DNA from 3 places in the Pseudarthrobacter sp. B907 genome. Region 1 is predicted to be linked to each of the others. Evidence: riboswitches for the same ligand, from Rfam matches in the RefSeq annotation. Region 1 holds a riboswitch; each other region holds the start of a gene.
What was found. Region 1 has a riboswitch for thiamine pyrophosphate ahead of ABLI39_RS00475 (bifunctional hydroxymethylpyrimidine kinase/phosphomethylpyrimidine kinase). Riboswitches for the same ligand answer to the same signal wherever they lie in the genome.

Region 1 (7,366 bases):
AGGGCTCCACCCGCCTCGAGGCCAAGAAGCAGCGCCGCCGCGAGTCCCGCGACACCGGCCGCCGCCGCACGGTCATCACCGAGGCCGAGTTCCTGGCCCGCCGCGAATCCGTGGACCGCCAGATGATCGTCCGCCAGCGCGACGACAGAATCCAGATCGGCGTCCTGGAGGACGGCGTGCTGGCCGAGCACTTTGTCTCCAAGACCCAGCAGGACTCCCTGATCGGCAACGTCTACCTGGGCAAGGTCCAGAACGTGCTGCCGTCCATGGAAGCCGCGTTCGTCGACATCGGACGCGGCCGCAACGCCGTGCTCTACGCCGGCGAGGTCAACTGGGACGCCGTCAACCTCGAGGGCAAGCAGCGCCGGATCGAAAACGCGCTCAAGTCCGGGGACTCCGTACTGGTCCAGGTCACCAAGGACCCCGTCGGCCACAAGGGCGCCCGCCTCACCAGCCAGATCTCCCTGCCCGGCCGCTACCTCGTGTACGTGCCCGGCGGCTCCATGACCGGCATCTCCCGCAAGCTGCCCGACGTCGAACGGAACCGCCTCAAGCGGATCCTCAAGGACCGCCTGCCGGAGAGCGCCGGGGTGATCGTCCGCACCGCCGCCGAGGGTGCCTCCGAGGAAGAGCTGACGCACGACATCAACCGTCTGCGCGCCCAGTGGGAAGGCATCGAGAGCCAGTCCACGTCTACGAAGATCCTGGCCCCCGAGCTGCTCTACGGCGAACCGGACCTGACCATCAAGGTGGTCCGCGACGTCTTCAACGAGGACTTCTCCAAGCTGATCGTCTCCGGCGAGGAAGCCTGGGACACCATCGAGGCCTACGTCACCTATGTGGCTCCGGACCTGGTGGGCCGGCTCGAGAAGTGGACCAAGGACACGGACATCTTCGCGGCCTGGCGCATCGACGAGCAGATCCACAAGGCACTGGACCGCAAGGTCTTCCTGCCCTCCGGCGGCTCGCTCGTGATCGACCGCACCGAAGCCATGACCGTGGTGGACGTCAACACCGGTAAGTTCACCGGCAGCGGCGGCAACCTCGAGGAAACCGTCACCAAGAACAACCTGGAAGCGGCCGAGGAAGTCGTCCGGCAGCTCCGACTCCGGGACATCGGCGGCATCATCGTGATCGACTTCATCGACATGGTGCTCGAATCCAACCGCGACCTCGTGCTGCGCCGCATGGTGGAGTGCCTGGGCCGCGACCGGACCAAGCACCAGGTGGCGGAGGTGACCTCCCTAGGGCTCGTGCAGATGACCCGCAAGCGGATGGGCACCGGGCTGCTGGAAGTCTTCGGCGAACAGTGTGAAGCCTGCGCCGGCCGCGGCGTCGTCACCCATGACGAGCCCGTCGAGCACCGCCGTGCCAACACCGTCGCCGCCGAACACCACGTCCCGCGGGCCGAACACCAGCCCCCCGCGCGTACCGAGCGCAAGCGCCGCCGCGGCCGGGGTGGCCAGGGTTCGGACGAGCAGTCCGCGCCCGTTGCAGTGCACCCGGAGCCCACCGAGGCCGAGCGCCACGCCAAGGCGGAGGCTACCCGCGCGGCGCTTGCGAACATCGCCGCCGCCGCACACGCCGCCCACCTGCACGACGGCGACGCGACGGCTGCGCCCGACGCCGAAACCCGCCAGGCGGCGCTGAACGCGGCCGTGGAAGTTGCCTCGACGGAGGAAGCTGCCGGGCGTCCGGCCGCCGTGCTGACCTTCGGCGGCGAGCAGGTTGCCCTGCCGTTCGTCGAGCACGCCGAGGAAGCGCAGCAGCCGGCGCTGACCCTGGACCTGCTCACCGAGGCCTTCGCCAACCTGGGCGACGCCGAGGCCGGCAAGCCGGCGGCAGCGGAACAGGGCGCGGAAGCACCCGAAGCCCAAGCTGAGGCCGCCGAGCAGGCCCCTGCAGCGGAAGCCGCCGAAGCCGCCGCCGCGGCGCCGTCCCGTGCCACCCGTGGCCGGGGACGCGCCCGAACCGCACGGATCCAGGCCCCGAGTGCCCGCACCCGCGAGCCGCAGGCGCCCGCCCGCCAGGAAGCCGCCAAGGCACCGGTCCGTCAGGAAGCCGCAAAGGCTCCCGCTGCGCAGGCACCGGTCAGGCAGGAAGCTGCCAAGGCTCCCGTAGTGCAGGCCGCCGCGGCGGACACCACCCCGCCGCGCCGGGTACGCCGGAACCGGAGCGCCAGCCGCGCCCAGGGCGCCGCCAACGAGACGTCCGTGCAGCAGCGCGCGACTGCTCCGTCGGCCGTTGCCGGTTCGGTCCACGAGGCCAAGGCCCCTGAGCCGGCGAAGGTGGCCGCCAAACCGGCCGCCAGCGAGCCAATCATCCTCGGCGTCGGCGTTCCCGCCTCGGAGCTGTAGCACCGGGCAGACACCGCCACTCGCGGGTATCGACCGGGCTAGACGCAACATTGCGTCGAGCCCGGACGGTACCCGCGAGTTCGTTAACGGGCGCACGGTAACAACCGCAGCGGTGCGGACAGAGCCTGGCACGGACCGCTAGGCTGGGGGACTGACACGGGGTGCCGCGCAACGAGCCGGCTGAGATCCAGACCCGTTGAACCTGTCCGGTTAGCACCGGCGAAGGGATGTCTCTTGATTTCATCGACCCAGCCAGCCGCAACCGAGCAGGCAGGACCGGCCCGGCCCGCGTCCATCCTGCAGTCCACGTTCCCGTCTGCCGCCCCCGGCGAACCCGTTCTGCCGACGATTCCGCGGGTCCTCGCCATTGCGGGCTCGGACCCCTCCGGCGGCGCCGGCATCCAGGCGGACCTGAAGAGCATCGCCGCGCATGGCGGCTACGGCATGGCGGCCATTACCGCGCTGACGGCCCAGAACACCCAGGGCGTCCGGTCCGTCCACGTGCCGCCCGCGTCCTTCCTCACCGCCCAGCTGGACGCCATCAGCGAGGACATCACCATCGACGCCGTCAAGATCGGCATGCTCGGCGACGCCGTCGTGATCGACGCCGTCCGGGCCTGGCTTGAGGAGGTCCGCCCCGCCGTCGTGGTCCTGGACCCGGTGATGGTGGCCACCAGCGGCGACCGGCTGCTGCAGGAATCGGCCGAGACCGCCCTGCGGGCCCTGCTTCCGCTCGCGGACCTCATCACCCCGAACCTGGCGGAACTGGCCATGCTGCTTGGCGAAGAACCCGCCGCGGACTGGGACGAGGCGCTGGACCAGGGCAAACGGCTCGCGGCGCTGACCGGCTCCACCGTGCTGGTCAAGGGCGGCCACCTCCAGGACACCGGCGCTGACGACGACGGCGCAGGCTGCCCGGACGCGCTCGTCAACACCGGGGGACTGCTTGGTGCGGAGACGGTGGTGGTGCCGGGCAAGCGGATCGCCACCCGCAACAGCCACGGCACCGGCTGCTCGCTGTCCTCGGCGCTGGCCACGGTGCAAGTCCGGACGGGGGACTGGGAGGCGTCGCTGCGTGAGGCCAAGCCGTGGCTGCTGGGCGCGCTGCGGGAGGCCGGGCGCCTCGACGTCGGACGCGGCAACGGTCCGGTGCACCATTTCCACCACCTGCAGCAGGGCGGTTCGCCCTCCGCATCCGCCTTCGCCCGCGAGGGGGACTTCGCCGCGGTCCTCGACGGGCACGCCGCCGGCGGGCTGGACGCGATCTACGCCCTGGACTTCATCCGCGGCCTCGTGGACGGCTCCCTGCCGGAACAGGAGTTCGCCTACTACCTCGGCCAGGACGCCCTCTACCTCAACGGCTACTCCCGGGTGCTGTCGCGCGCGGCCGCCCTCGCGCCGTCGGAAGCCGAACAGCTGTTCTGGTCCCGTTCGGCGCAGCAGTGCCTCGAAGTGGAGTCCGAGCTGCACCGGAACTGGCTGGGAGGCCGGGCAGTGGCGGGAACGCCGGGACCGGTCACCAAGGCCTACGTGGACCATCTGCACGCGGCCTCGCTCGCCGGCAGCTACGGCGTGCTGGTGGCCGCGGCGCTGCCGTGCTTTTGGCTCTACGCCGAGGTGGGCGCCACCTTGCACCGGGAGTTCCTTGGCGCCGGCGCCCCGGTGGGTCACCCCTACGCGGACTGGCTGCGCACCTACGCCGACGAGGCCTTCGCGGAGTCGACCCGGCAGGCGATCAGGTACACGGACGCGGCGGGCCGGCGGGGTTCCGAGGCCGAGCGCAGCGCCATGGCCCTCGCTTTCGGGCAGTCCTGCCGGTACGAGGTGGAGTTCTTCGACGCGCCGAGGTTGCACGCCTGAGCGGCCCGGCGGGATGCGGCCGGTACGATGATGGGGCGCGGTTCCGGAAGTCGCTGCGATGCCACCACTTTGGCCCTTCGGGGACAGTGTGTGGCGTCCGTCACGCACTACCGCCGGGACCGGCCTCGTTTGCGGCCGAAGGCAAAATTAGCGTAGTCTAGATCTTCGGTGCTTACGCCAACACTTGGGTTATGACCTTGAGGAACTGTTCACCCGCCCTGCGGGCAGGACTTTCCACGGGATAGCTCATGGGTTCCCCCGGGGAATCCACCGGCGTTGAGGCACAGCGTGAGCCGGTCCAAAGACTTTGGCGCCAGGTTCCGCACGCAAATCTAGTAATAAACGTCGAGAGAAGTGAGTTCCCCAGTGGTGTACGCGATTGTCCGCGCAGGCGGCCGCCAAGAGAAGGTTTCCGTTGGAGACTTCGTTACCCTGAACCGCGTCCCCGGTGGAGCCGGCAGCACCTTTGAGTTGCCCGCACTGCTCCTGGTGGACGGTGACAAGGTCACGACTGCAGCCAAGGACCTGGCCAAGGTAACGGTTACGGCTGAGATCCTGGAAGACCTCCGTGGTCCCAAGATCGTTATCCAGAAGTTCAAGAACAAGACCGGTTACAAGAAGCGCCAGGGTCACCGTCAGGAACTGACCAAGGTCAAGATCACCGGTATCAAGTAACTCCCCGTTACTGATCAGGTTCCAACAGTTTCCCCAGAATTTTTGAAGGCAGGCATTCCAAATGGCACATAAAAAAGGCGCGAGCTCCACTCGCAACGGTCGTGACTCCAACGCCCAGTACCTCGGCGTCAAGCGCTTCGGCGGCCAGGTAGTTTCCGCAGGCGAGATCATCGTCCGCCAGCGCGGCACCCACTTCCACCCGGGCGCCGGCGTCGGCCGCGGCGGCGACGACACCCTGTTCGCCCTGACCCCCGGTGCTGTCGAGTTCGGCACCCGCCGTGGTCGTCGCGTTGTGAACATCGTGGCTGCTGCAGCTGCAGAGTAACAACAAGTTCTAAATCGGTGGGGCGGGCCAATAGGTCCGCTCCACCGGTGTTTTAACCGCATTACAATCATCTTGGGCCCCTGGGACCCGAGGAACAGCACTGAGGAGATCCACGTGGCGAGCTTTGTAGACCGGGTAGTACTGCACGTATCCGGCGGTACCGGCGGCCACGGCTGTGTCTCCGTCCACCGCGAAAAGTTCAAGCCACTTGGCGGCCCCGACGGCGGCAACGGCGGCAACGGCGGCGACGTCATCCTGCGCGTGGACCCCCAGACCACCACCCTGCTCGACTACCACCACGCCCCGCACCGGCACGCCACCAACGGCGGCCCCGGCATGGGGGACTGGCGCGGCGGCAAAAACGGCGAGACCCTGGTCCTGCCCGTTCCCGAAGGCACCGTCGTCAAGAGCAAGGACGGCACCGTCCTGGCTGACATGGTGGGTGAAGGCGCCGAATTCATCGCCGCGGCCGGCGGCATCGGCGGCCTCGGCAACGCCGCGCTCTCCTCGCAGAAGCGCCGCGCCCCCGGCTTCGCCCTGCTCGGCATCGAAGGCGAATCCAGCGACATCGTCCTGGAACTGAAGTCCATCGCCGACATCGCCCTGGTCGGGTTCCCCTCCGCCGGCAAGTCCAGCCTGATCGCGGCCATGTCCGCGGCGCGGCCCAAGATTGCCGACTACCCCTTCACCACCCTGATCCCCAACCTCGGCGTCGTCCAGGCCGGCGACGTGCGCTTCACCATTGCCGACGTCCCGGGCCTGATCGAAGGCGCCAGCGAAGGCAAGGGCCTGGGCCACCACTTCCTCCGCCACGTCGAACGCTGCGCCGCGCTGGTGCACGTGCTGGACTGCGGCACGCTGGAATCGGACCGCGACCCCCTCTCGGACCTGGCCGTGATCGAGGCAGAGCTCGAAAAGTACGCCGTGGACATGAGCTACGCCGGCACCGACGGCGAAGTCGTGCCGCTGAACCACCGCCCGCGCCTGGTCGCCCTGAACAAGGTGGACCTGCCCGACGGCAAGGACATGGCCGAATTCGTCCGCCCGGAACTCGAAAAGCGCGGTTACAAGGTCTTCGAAATCTCGGCCACCAGCCATGAGGGCCTCCGCCAGCTGGGCTTCGCCATGGCGGAGATCGTCAAGGCCGCCCGCGACGCCGTCGCCGCAACCCCGCCCAAGGTCCAGGCCCCCGTGCTGCGGCCCCGCGCCGTCAACGAGAGCGGCTTCACCATCCGCCGCGAGGAGAAGAACCTCGAGCCGCTGTTCCGCGTCCTCGGCGAGAAGCCGGTGCGCTGGGTCAAGCAGACCGACTTCACCAACGAGGAGGCCATCGGCTACCTCGCCGACCGCCTCGCCAAGCTCGGCGTCGAAAACGAACTCTTCAAGCAGGGCGCCAAGCCGGGCGACATGGTCGTCATCGGCGAGGACGACGGCGTCGTCTTCGACTGGGAGCCGACCATGATGGCCGGCGCCGAACTGCTGGCATCCCCGCGCGGCACCGACGTGCGCTTCGCCGACATCGGCGACCGCCCCACCCGTGGCCAGAAGCGCGAGGACCAGCAAGAGCGCCGCGACGCCAAGGCCGCCGCCCGGGCCGAGCTCGAAGCCGAACGCAAGGCCGGCATCTGGACCGAATCGGTCAGTGCCCGGCGCGCCCGGCAGCCGCTCAAGGAGAGTGGACTCGGCGAAGCCGATGACGAGTAACGCGGTCACTGTGCCCGGCGCGGCCGAGTCGCCCAGCCGCGCCGTGCTCTCCGGCGCCCGCCGGATTGTGGTCAAGGTCGGCTCCTCCTCGCTGACGTCCATCCGCGGCGGCATCGCCGAGGAAGCCCTCACCGACCTCGCCGACGCCCTCGCGCACAAACGCAACGCCGGCACCGAGATCATCCTCGTCTCCTCCGGGGCGATCGCCGCCGGGCTGGCGCCGCTGGGCCTGGACAAGCGCCCCCGCGACCTCGCCACCCAGCAGGCCGCCGCCAGCGTGGGCCAGGGGCTCCTGATGGCCCGTTACACCCACGCCTTCGGCGCCCACGGCGTGACCGTGAGCCAGGTGCTGCTCACCGCCGACGATTTTATGCGGCGCAGCCAGCACACCAACGCCTTCCGTGCCCTGGACCGGCTGCTGAACCTGGGCGTGGTCCCGGTGGTC
Region 2 (7,366 bases), on a different contig from region 1:
CCCGGTGATCGCGCAGCAGCGGCAGGAGGGGGCAAAATGACGCGCAAGCGGATCTCGCTGCGCCAGGAGCTGCCGCTGCTGGTCTGGCTCGTCATCGTCTGGGGCGCCCTCTGGCAGGACTTCAGCGCCGGCAACCTGCTCTTCGGCGCCCTGATCGCCGTGGTGGTGGCACGGGTGTTCTACCTGCCGCCGGTGGAGCTGGGCGGCCGCTTCAACGTGCTGCGTGCCGTGCCGTTCGCGCTGGTGTTTCTGGCCAAGGTGGTGGCGGCCAGCTTCCAGGTACTGTTCCTGGCCGTGGTCCGGGGGCCGCGGGTCATCAGCGCCGTCGTCGCCGTCCCGCTCCGGAGCCATTCCGACCTGCTGGTGACGGCCACCGGGCATGTCATCTCGCTGATCCCGGGCTCGCTGGTGGTGGAGGTGGACCGCTCCACGTCCACGCTTTACATCCACGGCATCAACGTCCGGGACGCCGAGGATGCCGCCAAGCTCCGCAAGGAAGTCCGCGACACCGAGGCCGGGCTGATCCGGATCATGGGCACCAAGGCCGAACTCTCCGCCCTGAAACAGGAGGTGGGCGCATGATGCCCCTGGTCCTGGCCATTACCGCCGTCGTGCTGTCCCTCGCCGCCGGCGGGGCGATCATCCGCATCGCGCGCGGGCCCTCGCTGCTGGACCGGGTGCTGGCCGCCGACGTGCTGCTCGCCATTCTCGGGGCGGCGCTGTGCATCGACATGGCCGTGAACCGCCACCTGAACAACCTGATGCTGCTGGTGGCCATCTCCATCATCGGCTTTGTGGGCTCGGTGACGGTGGCCCGTTTTGTGGCAGACCGGAGGAAGCAGCCCAATGAATCCTGAGACGTTCCCCGCCGACGCCGTGATCGACGCCGTCTCGGCCGTGTTTATGGTGCTCGGGGCGGTAATGTCCCTCGGCGCCGCGATCGGCCTGCTGCGGTTCCCGGACCTGATGAGCCGGATGCACGCCGCGACCAAGCCGCAGGTGCTGGGACTGTTCCTGCTGCTCTGCGCCGTGGGGCTGCAGCTGCGGACCTGGTGGGTGTGGCCGGTGCTGGTGGTGGCATGGATCTTCCAGCTGTTGACCGTTCCGGTCTCCGCCCACATGGTGGGCCGGGCCGGCTACCGCACCAAACACCTGCACCCGGAGCTGCTCAGCGCGGACGAGCTGGAGGCCGTGGTGCAGCAGGCGGCCGGCAAGAGCGGGTTCACCGACGACGACGTCGAGTGACGCCGCCGCCGGGACCCGCCGCTCTGGACGAGGCGGTTTAGACCAAGCGGTTTAGACCAGATCCTGGGTCTTGGCGAAGCGGGTGATCGCGCGCTGCGTGCCGCGGTTGGCGAGGACCTGGATGATGGCGCTGACCGAGGCCGAAATCAGGGCAAAGGTCAGGGCCTGGCGCAGGGTGGTGGGAACGTCGTCGTCGTGGCCCTTGGGCGGCTTGTTGCCGGTGGTCTTTTCCCAGACGGTGTCAACCACCTTGGTGCCGACAAAACCGGCGACGAGGCTGATGCCGGTGCCAAGCAGTTTGATGAAGATGTTCATGCGGCGTACTCCTTGCGGGAGGGAACAGGGCTTCCCCTAGCCTAGCCTCCCCTGGCGCCCCGACGGCCGAGGAATTCGGTCAGGGCCTCGACCACCAGTTCGTGGTCGGCCTTCTGCGGCAGCCCCGAGACCGTGACCGTGCCCACCGCGCCGGTTCCGCGCAGGTAGACGGGGAACGAGCCGCCGTGGGCGGCAAACTCCAGCTGGTCGAACCAGGCGTTGTCCTCGATCCTGCGCCCGGCAGCCCGGGCCCGCAGTCCCACGAGGAGCGACGGGACTTCATACCGCGAGGCCGTGCGCTGCTTGGCCCTGATCCAGCGCTCGTTGTCCGGGGTGGCACCCTCGAGGGCCGCGTGGAAGAGCACCTGCTCACCCTTGGTGATGTCGATGGCGATGGGGTGGTTGCGCTGCCGGCCGAGCTCCACCAGCAGGAACCCGAGCTCCAGCGCGTCGTCCTTGCTGAAGGACTCGAACTGCAGTTCATCGATTTCCGTCAGGATCCGGCCGATGAGCGCGGCCAGGGATCCCGGCGGCTGCGGTTCCGCGGAGTCCGGGTCGTAGTCGGGGGAAGGCCCTGGTGCGTCGCTCATGGGATTCAGCTTCCGTTACGTTCTGCCGCGGCGCAACCCCAACGGGTGTAAACTGGCCCAGCCCACAAGGGCGATTTTAAATACGACAGGGGAGCGCCGCCGTCGGCAATCCGGAGCAGTCCGGGGATCCACAGGTGGGCGCTGAGAGTGCGGACAGCCGCAGACCCTCGAACCTGATCCGGTTAGTACCGGCGCAAGGGAGTCGAGTTCTCAGGGTGCCCGGCACCCGTGGCGGAAGCCGCGCGCAGCCGGAACACCCTCCCCTCCTGTACCTCAGGAGGACGATATGACTGATATTTCTGCAAAGCAGACACTGGCCACCGGCAAATACAGCTGGCGTGTGGTCGACATTGTGCTGGCCGCGTTGATTGCTGTTGCCGGCGGCGTGATTTTCTGGGCCTGGTCCCAGGGCGCCAACCTCGTAGCCGTGCCGCTGAACGCGGTCTACCCGCCACTGACCGGGCTCTACGCCGGCGGCTGGATGATCCCGGCGGTGCTGGGCATGCTGGTCATCCGCAAACCGGGAGCAGCGCTGTTCTGCGAAACCGTGGCCGCCACGGGTGAGCTGATCATGGGTTCCCAATACGGCGCCTCCGTGCTGTTCTCCGGCTTTGTGCAGGGCCTCGGCGCCGAGCTCGTCTTCGCCGCGTTCCTGTACAAGCGGTTCAACCTGCCGGTGTCCCTGCTGGCCGGAGCCGGCGCGGGCCTGTTCTGCGGCCTCAACGACTCCTTCCTGCCCTGGGGCTGGAACATCGCCTACGAGACCGGTGACAAGTTCGCCTACATCGTCTTCTGCGCCGTCTCCGGTGCCGTGATCGCCGGCGGACTGTCCTGGCTGGCCACCCGCGGGCTGGCCAAGACCGGGGTGCTCGCGTCGTTCGCGTCCCGCAAGGCGGCATCGGAACCCGTGTTCTCCTGATGCCCGCACACGCATGACTCCTGTCTACGACGTACGGCCCGCCGCGGTCACCGCCCGCGGCTGGGGCTGGCGGCACGCCGGGCGGACACGTCCGGCCGTCAGCGGACTGGACCTGGATATCCGCCCGGGCGAGCGTGTGCTGCTGCTGGGCCCTTCCGGTTCCGGCAAGTCCACGCTGCTGCACGCCCTGGCGGGGGTGCTGGGGGAGGGCGCCGGCCCGTCCGCAGCCGCTTCCGCAGCCGCTTCCGCCGACGCGGACGACGCCGACGAGACCGGCAGCCTGCTGATCGACGCTGTCCCGCCCCGGGCAGCACGTGGACGGGCCGGCCTGGTGCAGCAGGACCCGGAAACCCAGGTGGTGCTCTCGCGGGTCGGCGACGACGTCGCCTTCGGCGCCGAGAACCTCGCCGTCCCGCCGGCGGAGATCTGGCGGCGCGTGGCGGAAGCGCTCGACGACGTCGGGCTCGGCGGGCTGCCGCTGGAGCACCCGACGTCGGCGCTCTCCGGCGGCCAAAAACAGCGGCTGGCCCTCGCCGGGATCCTCGCGATGCGGCCCGGGCTGCTGCTGCTGGACGAACCCACCGCCAACCTCGACCCCGCCGGTGTCCTGGAGGTCCGCGACGCCGTGGGCCGCTGCGTGGACAAGACCGGGGCCACACTGGTGGTCGTGGAGCACCGCGTCGCCGTCTGGAAAGACCTCGTGGACCGGATCGTCGTGCTGCAGCCGGGGTCCGGCGCGGACTCCGCCGTGCTCTTGGACGGGCCGCCCGAGACGGTCCTGGAGCAGGCGCGGGACATGCTCATCGCCGCCGGCGTCTGGGTGCCGGGCCACGTCCCGGCTACGCGGGCGCGCAGCGGAGTGGCAGACGGGATCACCCGCGGTGGCGGCCCGGCGGGCTCAAATGCCGCCCAGCTGCTGCTCGCTGCCGAGGGGCTGGCCGTCTCCCGCGAACGGCCCCGCCGCACCGGCCTGCTGGGGGGATTCCGCACGGTCCCGCCCGCGCCGGTGCAGTCCGGGATCACGGCCCAGGTCCGGGCCGGGCAGGCGTTGACCATCACCGGCCCCAACGGCTGCGGCAAGTCGACGTTCGCCCTGACCCTGGCCGGCCTGCTGGAACCTGTTGCCGGGTGCGTCTCCGCCACCACCGAGTTGAGCGCCGGCGCAGGCATCGATCCGTACAAGTGGAAGGCCCAGCAGTTGATCGCCCGGATCGGCACGGTGTTCCAGGAACCCGAGCACCAGTTCGTCACCGGCCGGGTGCTGGATGAGCTGATGTTCGGCCCCCGCCACCTGGGCCGCGGCGAAGAGCGGGTGGACGAGCTGCTGGAGCGACTGCGGCTGCGCGACCTCGTGGACGCCAACCCCTACACGCTCTCCGGCGGCGAAAAGCGTCGGCTCTCGGTAGCCACCGTGCTCGCCGCCCACCCGCAGGTCCTGGTGCTGGACGAGCCCACCTTTGGCCAGGACGCCAACACGTGGGCGGAGCTGGCCTCCTTTCTCTCCGAGCTGCTCGACGCCGGCACCGCCGTGGTCTCGGTGACCCACGACGCCGAATTCAGCCAGGTCCTGGGCGGCGCCGAGCTCGCCCTCGGCGCCCCGCAGCCCGGGTTGTCCGGGCGGGCGCACCCGGGGGTGGCTGCACCGTGAGGGAGACCCTGACCCTGCGCGGCAACGATGCCCTGCTCACCCGCGCCAACCCGCTGGCCAAGTTCTCCGGCGTCCTGCTCACCACCGTGGCGCTTGCGCTGTCCATCGACTGGGTTTCCGCATCCGTGGCGCTCGCCGGCGAGCTCCTGCTGTTCCCGCTCGCCGGCCTGACCCTGGCCCTGCTCTGGCAGCGCGGCTGGCCGCTGATCCTCGCCGCGGCCGTTGGCGGCTGGAGCACCGCCATCCTGGCGGCGGACCACGGACGGACGCTGCTCGACGTCGGCGTCTGGTCCATCAGTGAGGGCTCGCTGCAGCTCGGGATCGGGTTCCTGCTGCGCGGCCTCGCGATCGCGCTTCCCGCGGTGCTGCTGATGAGCTGCACGGACCCGACGGATTTGGCCGACGCCCTGGCGCAGCAGGCCAGGCTGCCGCACAGGTTCGTGCTGGGCACCCTGGCCGCGATGCGGCTGGTGGGGCTGATGGCCGAGGAGTGGCAGACCATCGGCATGGCCCGGCGCGCCCGCGGGGTGGGCTCGCACGGAAACCCCGTGCAGCGGCTGAAAGCCATGCTGGGGCAGAGCTTTGGGCTGCTGGTCCAGGCGGTCCGCCGCGCCTCCCGGCTCGCGGTGACCATGGAAGCACGCGGTTTCGGCGGCGCGCAGCGGACCTGGGCGCGGCAGGCGACGTTCAGCCGGCTGGACGTGTGGGTGCTGCTCGGGGGCGTGCTGATCGCCGGCGCCGCCGTGGCCGCGGCGATCGGCGCCGGCACCTGGAACATGGTGTTCCTGGGACAGCAATAGCAGCCCGCCCGGGGGAGGCGAGGGCGGCGCTATATCGCACGAGGTGAATATTTTGTGAGATTGACTGCTAATCGCGCGGTCCGCAGGGGTTAAATAACTCATCCGTGATATTTATTGGATATGACTCAACAGACTGCTGAATACGTTGGCGCCGTGCTCCGGGATGCCCGGGGCGAGAAAGGCTGGACCCAGGGACAGCTCGCCGCCGAGCTGGGAACCAGCCAGAGCGCCATCGCGCGGATGGAGCAGGGCAAGCAGAACCTGAGCCTGAAAATGATCCAGCGGCTCGAATCGATCTTCGGCCGCACCATCGTCAAGGTGGGCCGGCCCGCCATGACGCACCTCCGGGTCGAAGGCGGCCGCACCCTCTCCGGCGCCGTGGACGTCAACAGCAGCAAAAACGCCGGCGTCGCTCTGCTCTGCGCGAGCCTGATCAACCGCGGCACCACGGTGCTGCGCCGGCTGGCCCGGATCGAGGAGGTCAACCGGATCGTCGAAGTCCTGACCAGCATCGGCGTCGAATGCACCTGGCTCAACGCCAACGACCTGCAGATCCGCCGCCCGGCCGTGCTGGACCTGGATTCGATGGACGTCGAGGCGGCCCGCCGCACCCGGAGCGTCATTATGCTCCTGGGCCCGCTGCTCGACGAGTCCACCGAATACCGGCTGCCCTACGCCGGCGGCTGCGACCTCGGAACCCGCACCGTGGAGCCGCACATGCAGGCCCTGCGCCAGTTCGGCCTCAGCGTGGACGCGAAATCCGGCTTCTACAGCGTGCAGGCGCCGCCCTCGGACGGCCACGACCGCTCCTTCGTCCTGAGCGAGCGCGGCGACACCGTCACCGAGAACGCCATCATGGCCGCCGCCCACCGCCGCGGCACCACGATCATCCGCAACGCCAGCCCGAACTACATGGTCCAGGACCTCTGCTTCTACCTGCAGATGCTGGGCGTCCAGATCGACGGCGTGGGCACCACAACGCTGAAGATCGTCGGCCGCCCGTCAATCGACGTCGACATCGAATACTTCCCGTCCGAGGACCCGATCGAGGCGATGAGCCTGATCACCGCCGGCATCGTGACCAACTCGGAAGTCACCATCCGCCGGGTCCCGATCGAGTTCATGGAGATCGAACTCGCGACGCTCGAGCAGATGGGCCAGCGGCTGGAAGTGTCGGCCGAATACGTTGCCCGGAACGGCCGCACCCGGCTGGTGGACGTCACCACCCAGCCTTCGGAGCTGCGGGCGCCGGAGGACAAGATCCACCCGATGCCCTTCCCCGGCCTGAACATCGACAACCTGCCGTTCTTCGCCGTGATCGCCGCCAACGCCCACGGCCAAACGATGATCCACGACTGGGTCTATGAGAACCGGGCCATCTACCTGACCGAGCTGAACAAGCTCGGGGCCCAGGTCCAGCTCCTGGATCCGCACCGGATCTACGTCAACGGGCCCACCAAGTGGCGGGCCGCGGAGGTCGGCTGCCCGCCGGCCCTGCGCCCGGCGGCCTGCCTGCTGCTGGCCATGCTCGCCGCCCGCGGCGTGTCCGAGCTGCGCAACATCTACGTGATCGAGCGCGGCTATGAGGACCTGGCCGAACGGCTCAACACGATCGGCGCCAAGATCGAGTATTTCCAGGACTAAGCAGCCTGAATCGCCCGGCCGTTGGGGGTAGCGCCACGGGGGAGGGGCTGACGGACAATGGTTCCATGCGCACCTTTGGCGTCGAGGAGGAACTGCTGATCGTGGACCCCGCCACCGGGGTCCCGTTGGCGCTGGCCGACGCTCTGCTGGGCGGTCTGAAGCCGCAGCCCGCCGCCGGGACGGCGCCGGCCACGGAGCCCGCGCA
Region 3 (7,366 bases), on a different contig from region 1:
CAGTGTGCCCGCCGGGATTGCCCTCGGCGTGGGGATGCTGAGCTGGATCATCTTTATGGTGGCCGGCTTCGGCTACCTGCCGGGCCTGACCTGGATCCCATGGGTCCTGCCCCTGCTGCTGGGCACTGCCGCGGCCATCGGCGCCGTGATCTATCTTGGCCGGTCCCGCACCCGGCAGGATACGGCGCGGATGTCCGCCATCCTGCGGCTCTAACGCGAAAGCCCTCAGCAGTGTGGCCACTCCCCCACGGGTGGGTGGCCACACTGCTAACGTGGCAGCCATGACGTCTCCTCAGATCACCCTTGGTGCGGTAAACCTGGAGGCCCAGGATCCAGCCGGGCTTGCCGAATTTTGGGCATCCGTGACCGGCGCCTCGCCTTCACCCGGAGGTGACAGCGTCTACCTGCCACCGGCCGGCCCCGGAGGGTTCGCAATGTTCTTCCAACCGATGACCGGTCCCCGCCCCGAACACCAAACGTTCCACCTGGACCTGACCGTCCCTTGGGGGTCACGACAGTCCGAGGTCGATCGTCTCCTCGGCCTCGGTGCCACCTACCGGTGGGACGTCCTGGACGAATTCCCGCACGTGCAGTGGACCACCCTGGCTGATCTGGAGGGGAACCTCTTCTGCGTGGCCGAACACCCGCCTACTGCCCCGCGGGATGTTTGAGCAGAGATTGCCTCTGCCCTAGCCCTGAAAGGCTTCCTTCGCCCCAGGGGACGTGGATTCCTGGATGACCCAGCGGTTTCCGTCCGGGTCGCTGAAATAGGCGAAGGCGATCCCGCCCATGTCCTGGACCTCACTGATCTCGGCTCCGCGCCGCAGCAGTTCGGTACGGGTGGCCGCCATGTCCGGGACGACCAACTGCAGCCCTTCGAGGCTCCCGGGGGCCATGGTGGTCATGCCCGTGCCGACGACTATCGAGGTGGCGGAGCCGGGCGGCGTCAGCTGCACCACCCGCATGCCGGGAATGTATTCCACGTCATGGTCCAGCGCGAAGCCGAGCTTCTCGGTGTAGAACGATTTGGCCGCATCGACGTCGGCGACAGGCACTTGAACGACTTCCAGACGCATCTCCATGCGCATCACAGTACTCCCGATTCTTCCGGGCGGGTTTCCGCCAGGCGTTTGTTGAGGTAGCGCCGCTCGGCCTCGGAGGGCGCCAGTTCCCGGGCGCGCCGGTATTCATGGCCGGCCTCCGGCATCCGGCCGAGGCGGCGAAGGAGGTCCGCCTTCGCGGCGGGCAGGAGGTAGTACCCCTCCAGCGACCGGGTCCGTTCCAGCCGGGCGATGAGTTCCAGACCCGCGTCCGGCCCCTGGGACATGGCGACGGCGACGGCGCGGTTGAGTTCGACGACCGGTGACGGCGCCAGCTGCGCGAGCCGGTCGTACAGCTGGGCCAGGCGGGCGAAGTCGGTGCTGCCGAAGTCGGAGGCGGTCATGTGGCACGCGGCGATGGCGGCCTGGATCCGGTAGCTGCCGGGCCGGGCGCCGCGTGTAATGCCGATCCGGTCGGCGGCGGACAGCAGGTCCAGCGCCTCCGCCGTGGCTGACCGGTCCCACCGTCCGCGGTCCTGGTCTTCCAGCGTCACCAGGTCCCCGGCGGCGTCGGTGCGCGCATTCCGCCGGCCGTGCTGGAACAGCATCAGCGCCAGCAGTCCCATGGCCTCGGGCTGCTGCGGCGACCCGTCGAGCAGCGCGATCAGCAGCTGGTTGAGCCGAATCGCTTCCCGGGCAAGGGGTTCCCGGATCAGGGTGTCGGCGCCGGTGGCGGCATACCCTTCGTTGAACATGAGGTACAGCACGGCCAGGATCCCCGCGGTGCGTTCGGCGATCAGCTCCGGCGGGGGCACCCGGTAGGGGATCCCGGCGTCGCGTATTTTGGCGCGGGCGCGGACCAGCCGTTTTGCCATGGTCGCCTCCGAAACAAGAAACGCGCGGGCGATCTCGCCCGTCGTCAGGCCCGCCACGGTGCGCAGGGTCAGGGCCACCCGTGCCTCCAGCGCGAGGGCCGGATGGCAGCAGGTGTGGATCAGGCGCAGCCGGTCGTCGCCGTCCCCCGGGTCGCCGGGGGCGGCGTCAGCCAGCGCTTCGAGCTCAGCTAGAATCCCGAGTTCCCGCACCGCCCTCTTTTCGCTGGCAGCGCTCCGCATCCGGTCAATCGCCCTGTTCCTGGCGACGGTGGTCAGCCACGCCCCGGTGTTGTCCGGGATTCCACGCTCCGGCCAGTCGACCAGGGCGCGCGCGAAGGCGTCCTGGACGCAGTCCTCCGCCAGGCTCCAGTCGCCCGTGACGCGGATGAGGGTGGCGTTGATCCGCGCGGTCTCCGCGGCGGAGGCCTCTTCGATGGCGGTCCGCACGTCCTTTACTTCAGCCTTCACGGGACCCCGACGTCCGTCATCGCCGGCTCCGGGCCGGCCGCTAGGATCCGAACGGCCACACGGGCCGAATCTCGATCTTGCCGAATCGTGCCATCGGGTGCTTGGATGCGACCTCGATCGCCTCATCAAGATCGGCGCAGGCGATGATGTCGTAGCCCGCCACCCATTCCTTGGTCTCGGCAAAGGGGCCGTCACTGACAACCAGCTCGCCGGCGCGCACCTTGACCGTGGTTGCGTCCTCGACAGGACGCAGCCGGTCCCCGTGCCGGGCGATGCCCCGGGCCTCCACCTCGGCCGCCCATTCCTCGATGTTGTCCTCGGCGGCCACATATTCCGGCGCGGTGGGATCGGTACAGATAAAAAGCATGTAGTCCACAAGTGCTCCTTCTAGTCGGTCGATACATCAGTACGACGAGGACGATGCCGCCAAGAGGACACCTGCCGCCACATTTCTTTTCAGGAATGGTACTCCGGCCGGTGTTCCGGCACCGGAACCGCTAAAGGAACTCGGCGCGGCCCTCCATGGCGGACGAGGCGAGGGCATGCTCGCGGCGCGGGATCCGGCCGGCGTTCCGGGCAAGCCTGCCGGCGATGACGGCGTGTTTGAAGGCTTCCCCCATCATCGCCGGGTCCTGGGCGCGGGTCACGGCGGTGGCGAGGAGCACGGCGTCGCAGCCCAGTTCCATCGCGAGCGCCGCGTCGGAGGCGGTGCCGATGCCGGCGTCGAGCACCACCGGCACCGACGCCCGGGAGACGATCAGTTCGATGTTGTGCGGGTTCAGGATGCCCAGGCCGGTGCCGATCGGGGCGCCGAGGGGCATCACGGCGGTCGCGCCGAGGTGTTCGAGCCGGAGGGCGAGCACCGGGTCATCGTTCGTGTAGGCGAAGACCTTAAACCCGCGGGCCACCAGCTGTTCGGTGGCCTCCACGAGTTCCACGGCGTCTGGCAGCAGCGTGTGCTCGTCGGCGATCACCTCGAGTTTCACCCAGTCCGTCTCGAGTGCTTCCCGGGCCAGCTCGGCCGTGAGGACGGCGTCCCGGGCGGTGAAGCAGCCGGCGGTGTTGGGCAGCACCCGGATGTTCCGCTCCGCCAGCAACTGGAACAGCGAACCGGTTTCGGCCGGCCAGTAGCGGCGCATTGCCACCGTGGTGAGTTCGGTTCCGGAGGCCACCAGGGCGGTGCCGAGGCCGTCCAGGCTCGGCGCGCCGCCGGTCCCCATGATCAGCCGCGAGCCCAGTTCCACCCCGTCGATCGTCAGCGGATCCCGGCGTGTCTGCCGCGTTGCGGTCGGTGCTGTTTCTCCCATGGTGTTCATCCTCCCTGGACTGCCGTGACGAGCTCGACGTCGTCGCCCTCGGCGAGCGCCGTCGCGTGCCAGCGGCTGCGCGGTACCACCTCGGCGTTGCGGGCGACGGCGACGCCGAGCTTCCGGCCGTCCGTGGCCTGGCCGTCGGCGGCCAGCGGCCGGCCGGTGACGACGCTGACCAGGGCGCTGACCGTGGCGCCGTCGGCGAGGGTGTGCTGTGCCCCGTTGAGCCTGATGTTCATGCTGTTGTCCTGTCGTTCGGTGAAAAGTCCTGTGCTGATTCCCGGCGGGCGGAGAAGCGGTCCGGGCGGAACCCGGCCCAGCGCGGGTCCGGCGGGCCGTCCAGCAGCTCCCGGCAGACCGCGGCGGCCACCGGGGTCAGCAGGACGCCGTGCCGGAAGAAGCCGGTGGCGATGATCAGCCCCTCGACGTCGCCGCCGGAGCCAGGGCGGCGAACGCGCCCCAGGAGCGGGGCATTGTCCGGCGTTCCCGGCCGTGCCCGTGCCGTGGCCTCGAGCAGTTCGAGTTCGGCGACGGCGGGGAGCAGCTGCTGGGCGTCGCGGAGCAGCTGGTAGACGCCGCCGGCGGACACCGCGCCGGACTCCGTGGGCGCATCCTCGCGCTGGGTCGCTCCGATCACGACCGTGCCGTCCTCCCGCGGGACGATGTACACCGGCACCCCCCGGACCAGTCCCCGCACGGTGGAGCGCAGCAGCGGCCGGAGCTGTGGCGGCACACGGAGCCGGAGGATGTCCCCGTAGACCGGGCGCAGCGGCAGGGCGAGTCCCCCGGGCAGGCCCTGCAGGTCCGCCGCCCCGAGGCCGTTGGCCACGACGGTCTCGTCGGCGCGGATCTCGCCGCCGCCCTCGAGGCTGGCGCCGGCAACGCGGCCGCCGTCCCAGAGCAGCCCGGCGGCGCGGCGGGGCACGGCCGCGAACCGGCCGTCCGCGCGCAGCAGCGCTCCGATCCTGGCCAGCAGCCGGCGTGGGTCCACCTGGTGGTCGGCGGGTATGTCGAGGGCGCAGGAGATGCCGGGGCTGAGCAGCGGCTCGCGGGCCCGCGCCTCACGCACGGTCAGCGGCTCCACGGCGAGGCCGCAGGCCTGCTGCACGGCCCGCAGGTCCGCGAGTGCCCGGCGGTCCGCCGCATCCGCGCCGACGGCGAGGGTCGGCGTCGTGAGATACCCGGTGCCGCCCGCCCCTTCCGGGCCGGACCCGGTACCGCCGTCCAGGGCCCCGTCGAGGCCGGCGGCGAAGCCCGGCCACAGCCGGGCGGCCTCCAGCATGAGCGCGAGGAGCGCTTCCTCCTGGTAGTGGAGTTCGCTGACGGGGGCCAGCATGCCGGCGGCGGCCCAGCTGGCCCCGCTGCCGGGAGCGTCGTCGATCAGCGCCACGGAACGGCCCGACTGGAGCGCTTCCCAGGCGATCCCGTGGCCGACCACCCCGCCGCCGATCACGGCGACGTCGTACCGGTGTGCTGAGGGGTCCGTCGGGGCGGCCAATGGCGGGACTGGTGCGTCCATAGGTTTCCTTCCCTACGCCGGTACTAGCCGGATCAGGTCAAGCGGTCGGCTCTGACGCCCTCTCAGCCCGGCGGCCGTGTGGCGGCCTACGCGGGCTCCCGCGGTATGCGCCCAGTTTAGAGGAACTAGGCTTGGAACATGAGCCAAGTCCACACCACCGCCCGCCTGTACCTGTGCACCGATGCCCGGAAGGGCCGCGGCGACTTCGAGGACTTCGTCGACGCCGCCTTCGCCGGCGGGGTGGACATCATCCAATTGCGGGACAAGTCGTTGGAGGCGGCCGAGGAGCTCGAGCTCCTGGAGGTCCTGCACTCCGTGGCGCAGCGGCACGGCCGGCTCTGGGCCGTGAACGACCGCGCCGACCTCGCCTTGCTCGCCGGGGCGCCGGTCTTCCATATCGGCCAGAAGGACATTCCCTTCGCCGCGGCCCGTGATTTCCTGGGCAAGGGCACCGTGATCGGCATGTCCACGCACACCCCGGAGCAGGTCGACGCGGCCATCGCCGCGGCCCCGGGCCGGAGCGGGCTGGACTACTTCTGCGTGGGTCCGGTCTGGGCGACCCCCACCAAGCCGGGCCGCGCCGCCGTCGGGCTGGACCTGGTGCGCTACGCCGCGGCGGCGATTGAACGGGCCGAGGCCGGCGACGGCGGCCGGGTCGCCGGGGTGGTGCCGTGGTTTGCGATCGGAGGCATCGATCTGGGCAACGTGGAGCAGGTGGTGGAGGCGGGCGCCCGCCGGGTCGTGGTGGTCCGGGCGATCACCGAGGCCGACGATCCCGCCGGGGCGGCACGCGCGCTGCTTGCTTCGCTCGACGCGGGGGCGGATGCCGACGCCGCGTCCAGCTAACCCGCGAGCCCCAGCTGGGACATCCGGCGGGAGTGGGCGGCGGCGAGCTCGGCAGTCAGGGAGCGGACCAGTTCCCCTGCCCCGGCCTCGTCCACGCCGGCCAGACCGCGCAGGAGGGCGCGGTCCACACTGACGCGCTGGGCCTGGGTGAGCGCCTCGCCCAGCAGGCGCCGCGCCCACAGGGCCAGCCGGGAAGCCAGCCGGGGATCATCCGCGAGCGCCGCCTTGAGCCGTTCGCCCAGCACCGCCGTCGCACCCTCGGCTGACTGGACCTGCTCGATCAGGGCGGCCGTGCCGGCGTCGACGTAGCCGGAAATCAGGCGGTAGAAGTCCGCGGACACCGTGTCGATCACGTAGGCCTTCATCAGCGACTCGTACCAGTCGGAGGGGCGGGTGCGCTCATGGAACTGGTCCACGGACGGCTGGAACGGCAGCATGGCCTCCTCCGCGTCGACGCCGAGCTCCGCCAGTTTCGCGCAGACGAGCTCGTAGTGCTGGAACTCGGTGAGGGCAAGGCTCCCCAGCACGGCGCGGTCCCGCAGCGTGGGCGAGTACCGGGCGTCGGAGGACAGCCGTTCGAAGGCCGAGAGCTCCCCGTAGGCCATCACGCCCAGCAGCTCCCGGAGAAAATGCTGGTCGCGGACGGGGCTGGCCGGGGAAGTGCTCATGCTCCAAGACTAATGGCCAAAATCGGGCTAACCTGATTTTCGTGTCTCATCATCGCCTGACCCCAAGCGTGCGCCAGCAGCAGAACCAACTGGCCCAGTCGCTCAACGCACTGCGCACCACGCTGGAGCTGCCGGGCCCGTTCCCGGACGAGGTGCTCCGCGAGGCCGAGGCTGCGGTGGCCGGCCACGAGCTGCCGGCCCTGGACCTGACCCACGTGGAGTTTGTGACCATTGATCCGGCCTCCTCAACGGACCTGGACCAGGCGCTCTTCATTGACCGCGCCGGCGACGGGTACAAAGTCTTCTACGCGATCGCGGACGTCCCCTCCTTCGTCGCCCCCGGCAGCGCGCTCGACGCCGAAACCCGCCGCCGCGGCCAGACGTTCTACACGCCGGAGGGCCGGATCCCGCTGCATCCGGAAGTGATCAGCGAGGCGGCCGGCAGCCTGCTGGCCGGCCAGCTCTGCGCGGCCTTCGTCTGGGAGTTCGAGCTCGACGCCGCCGCCGAGGTGTCCTCGGTCCTGGTGCGCCGGGCGCAAGTCCGCAGCCGGGCCAAGCTCAGCTACCACGGGGTGCAGGCCGAGCTCGACGGCGGCACCGCCGACCCCCTGTTGCAGTTGCTGAAGGAAGTCGGCAGCAA

Region 2: another riboswitch for thiamine pyrophosphate. It lies ahead of ABLI39_RS13620 (ECF transporter S component); the one in region 1 lies ahead of ABLI39_RS00475 (bifunctional hydroxymethylpyrimidine kinase/phosphomethylpyrimidine kinase).
Region 3: another riboswitch for thiamine pyrophosphate. It lies ahead of thiO (glycine oxidase ThiO); the one in region 1 lies ahead of ABLI39_RS00475 (bifunctional hydroxymethylpyrimidine kinase/phosphomethylpyrimidine kinase).

What each region holds. Positions count from the first base shown of each region.
Region 1 covers NZ_JBEEQE010000001.1:88,654-96,019, reverse strand. The annotation lists gene ABLI39_RS00480 (Rne/Rng family ribonuclease) at 1-2,357, shown strand, start outside; TPP riboswitch at 2,505-2,602, shown strand; gene ABLI39_RS00475 (bifunctional hydroxymethylpyrimidine kinase/phosphomethylpyrimidine kinase) at 2,652-4,217, shown strand; gene rplU (50S ribosomal protein L21) at 4,584-4,892, shown strand; gene rpmA (50S ribosomal protein L27) at 4,954-5,217, shown strand; gene obgE (GTPase ObgE) at 5,332-6,921, shown strand; gene proB (glutamate 5-kinase) at 6,911-7,366, shown strand, end outside.
Region 2 covers NZ_JBEEQE010000016.1:37,864-45,229, forward strand. The annotation lists gene ABLI39_RS13590 (Na+/H+ antiporter subunit D) at 1-40, shown strand, start outside; gene ABLI39_RS13595 (Na+/H+ antiporter subunit E) at 37-582, shown strand; gene ABLI39_RS13600 (MrpF/PhaF family protein) at 579-857, shown strand; gene mnhG (monovalent cation/H(+) antiporter subunit G) at 847-1,245, shown strand; gene ABLI39_RS13610 (DUF4235 domain-containing protein) at 1,297-1,560, opposite strand; gene ABLI39_RS13615 (heme-degrading domain-containing protein) at 1,602-2,150, opposite strand; TPP riboswitch at 2,228-2,368, shown strand; gene ABLI39_RS13620 (ECF transporter S component) at 2,437-3,069, shown strand; gene ABLI39_RS13625 (ABC transporter ATP-binding protein) at 3,083-4,717, shown strand; gene ABLI39_RS13630 (energy-coupling factor transporter transmembrane component T family protein) at 4,714-5,517, shown strand; gene ABLI39_RS13635 (UDP-N-acetylglucosamine 1-carboxyvinyltransferase) at 5,638-7,161, shown strand; gene ABLI39_RS13640 (glutamate--cysteine ligase 2) at 7,227-7,366, shown strand, end outside.
Region 3 covers NZ_JBEEQE010000003.1:53,987-61,352, reverse strand. The annotation lists gene ABLI39_RS03340 (cytochrome c-type biogenesis protein) at 1-214, shown strand, start outside; gene ABLI39_RS03335 (VOC family protein) at 282-671, shown strand; gene ABLI39_RS03330 (VOC family protein) at 690-1,082, opposite strand; gene ABLI39_RS03325 (RNA polymerase sigma factor) at 1,088-2,383, opposite strand; gene ABLI39_RS03320 (YciI family protein) at 2,424-2,750, opposite strand; gene ABLI39_RS03315 (thiazole synthase) at 2,881-3,690, opposite strand; gene thiS (sulfur carrier protein ThiS) at 3,696-3,932, opposite strand; gene thiO (glycine oxidase ThiO) at 3,929-5,212, opposite strand; TPP riboswitch at 5,204-5,324, opposite strand; gene thiE (thiamine phosphate synthase) at 5,351-6,058, shown strand; gene ABLI39_RS03295 (ferritin-like fold-containing protein) at 6,055-6,726, opposite strand; gene ABLI39_RS03290 (RNB domain-containing ribonuclease) at 6,768-7,366, shown strand, end outside.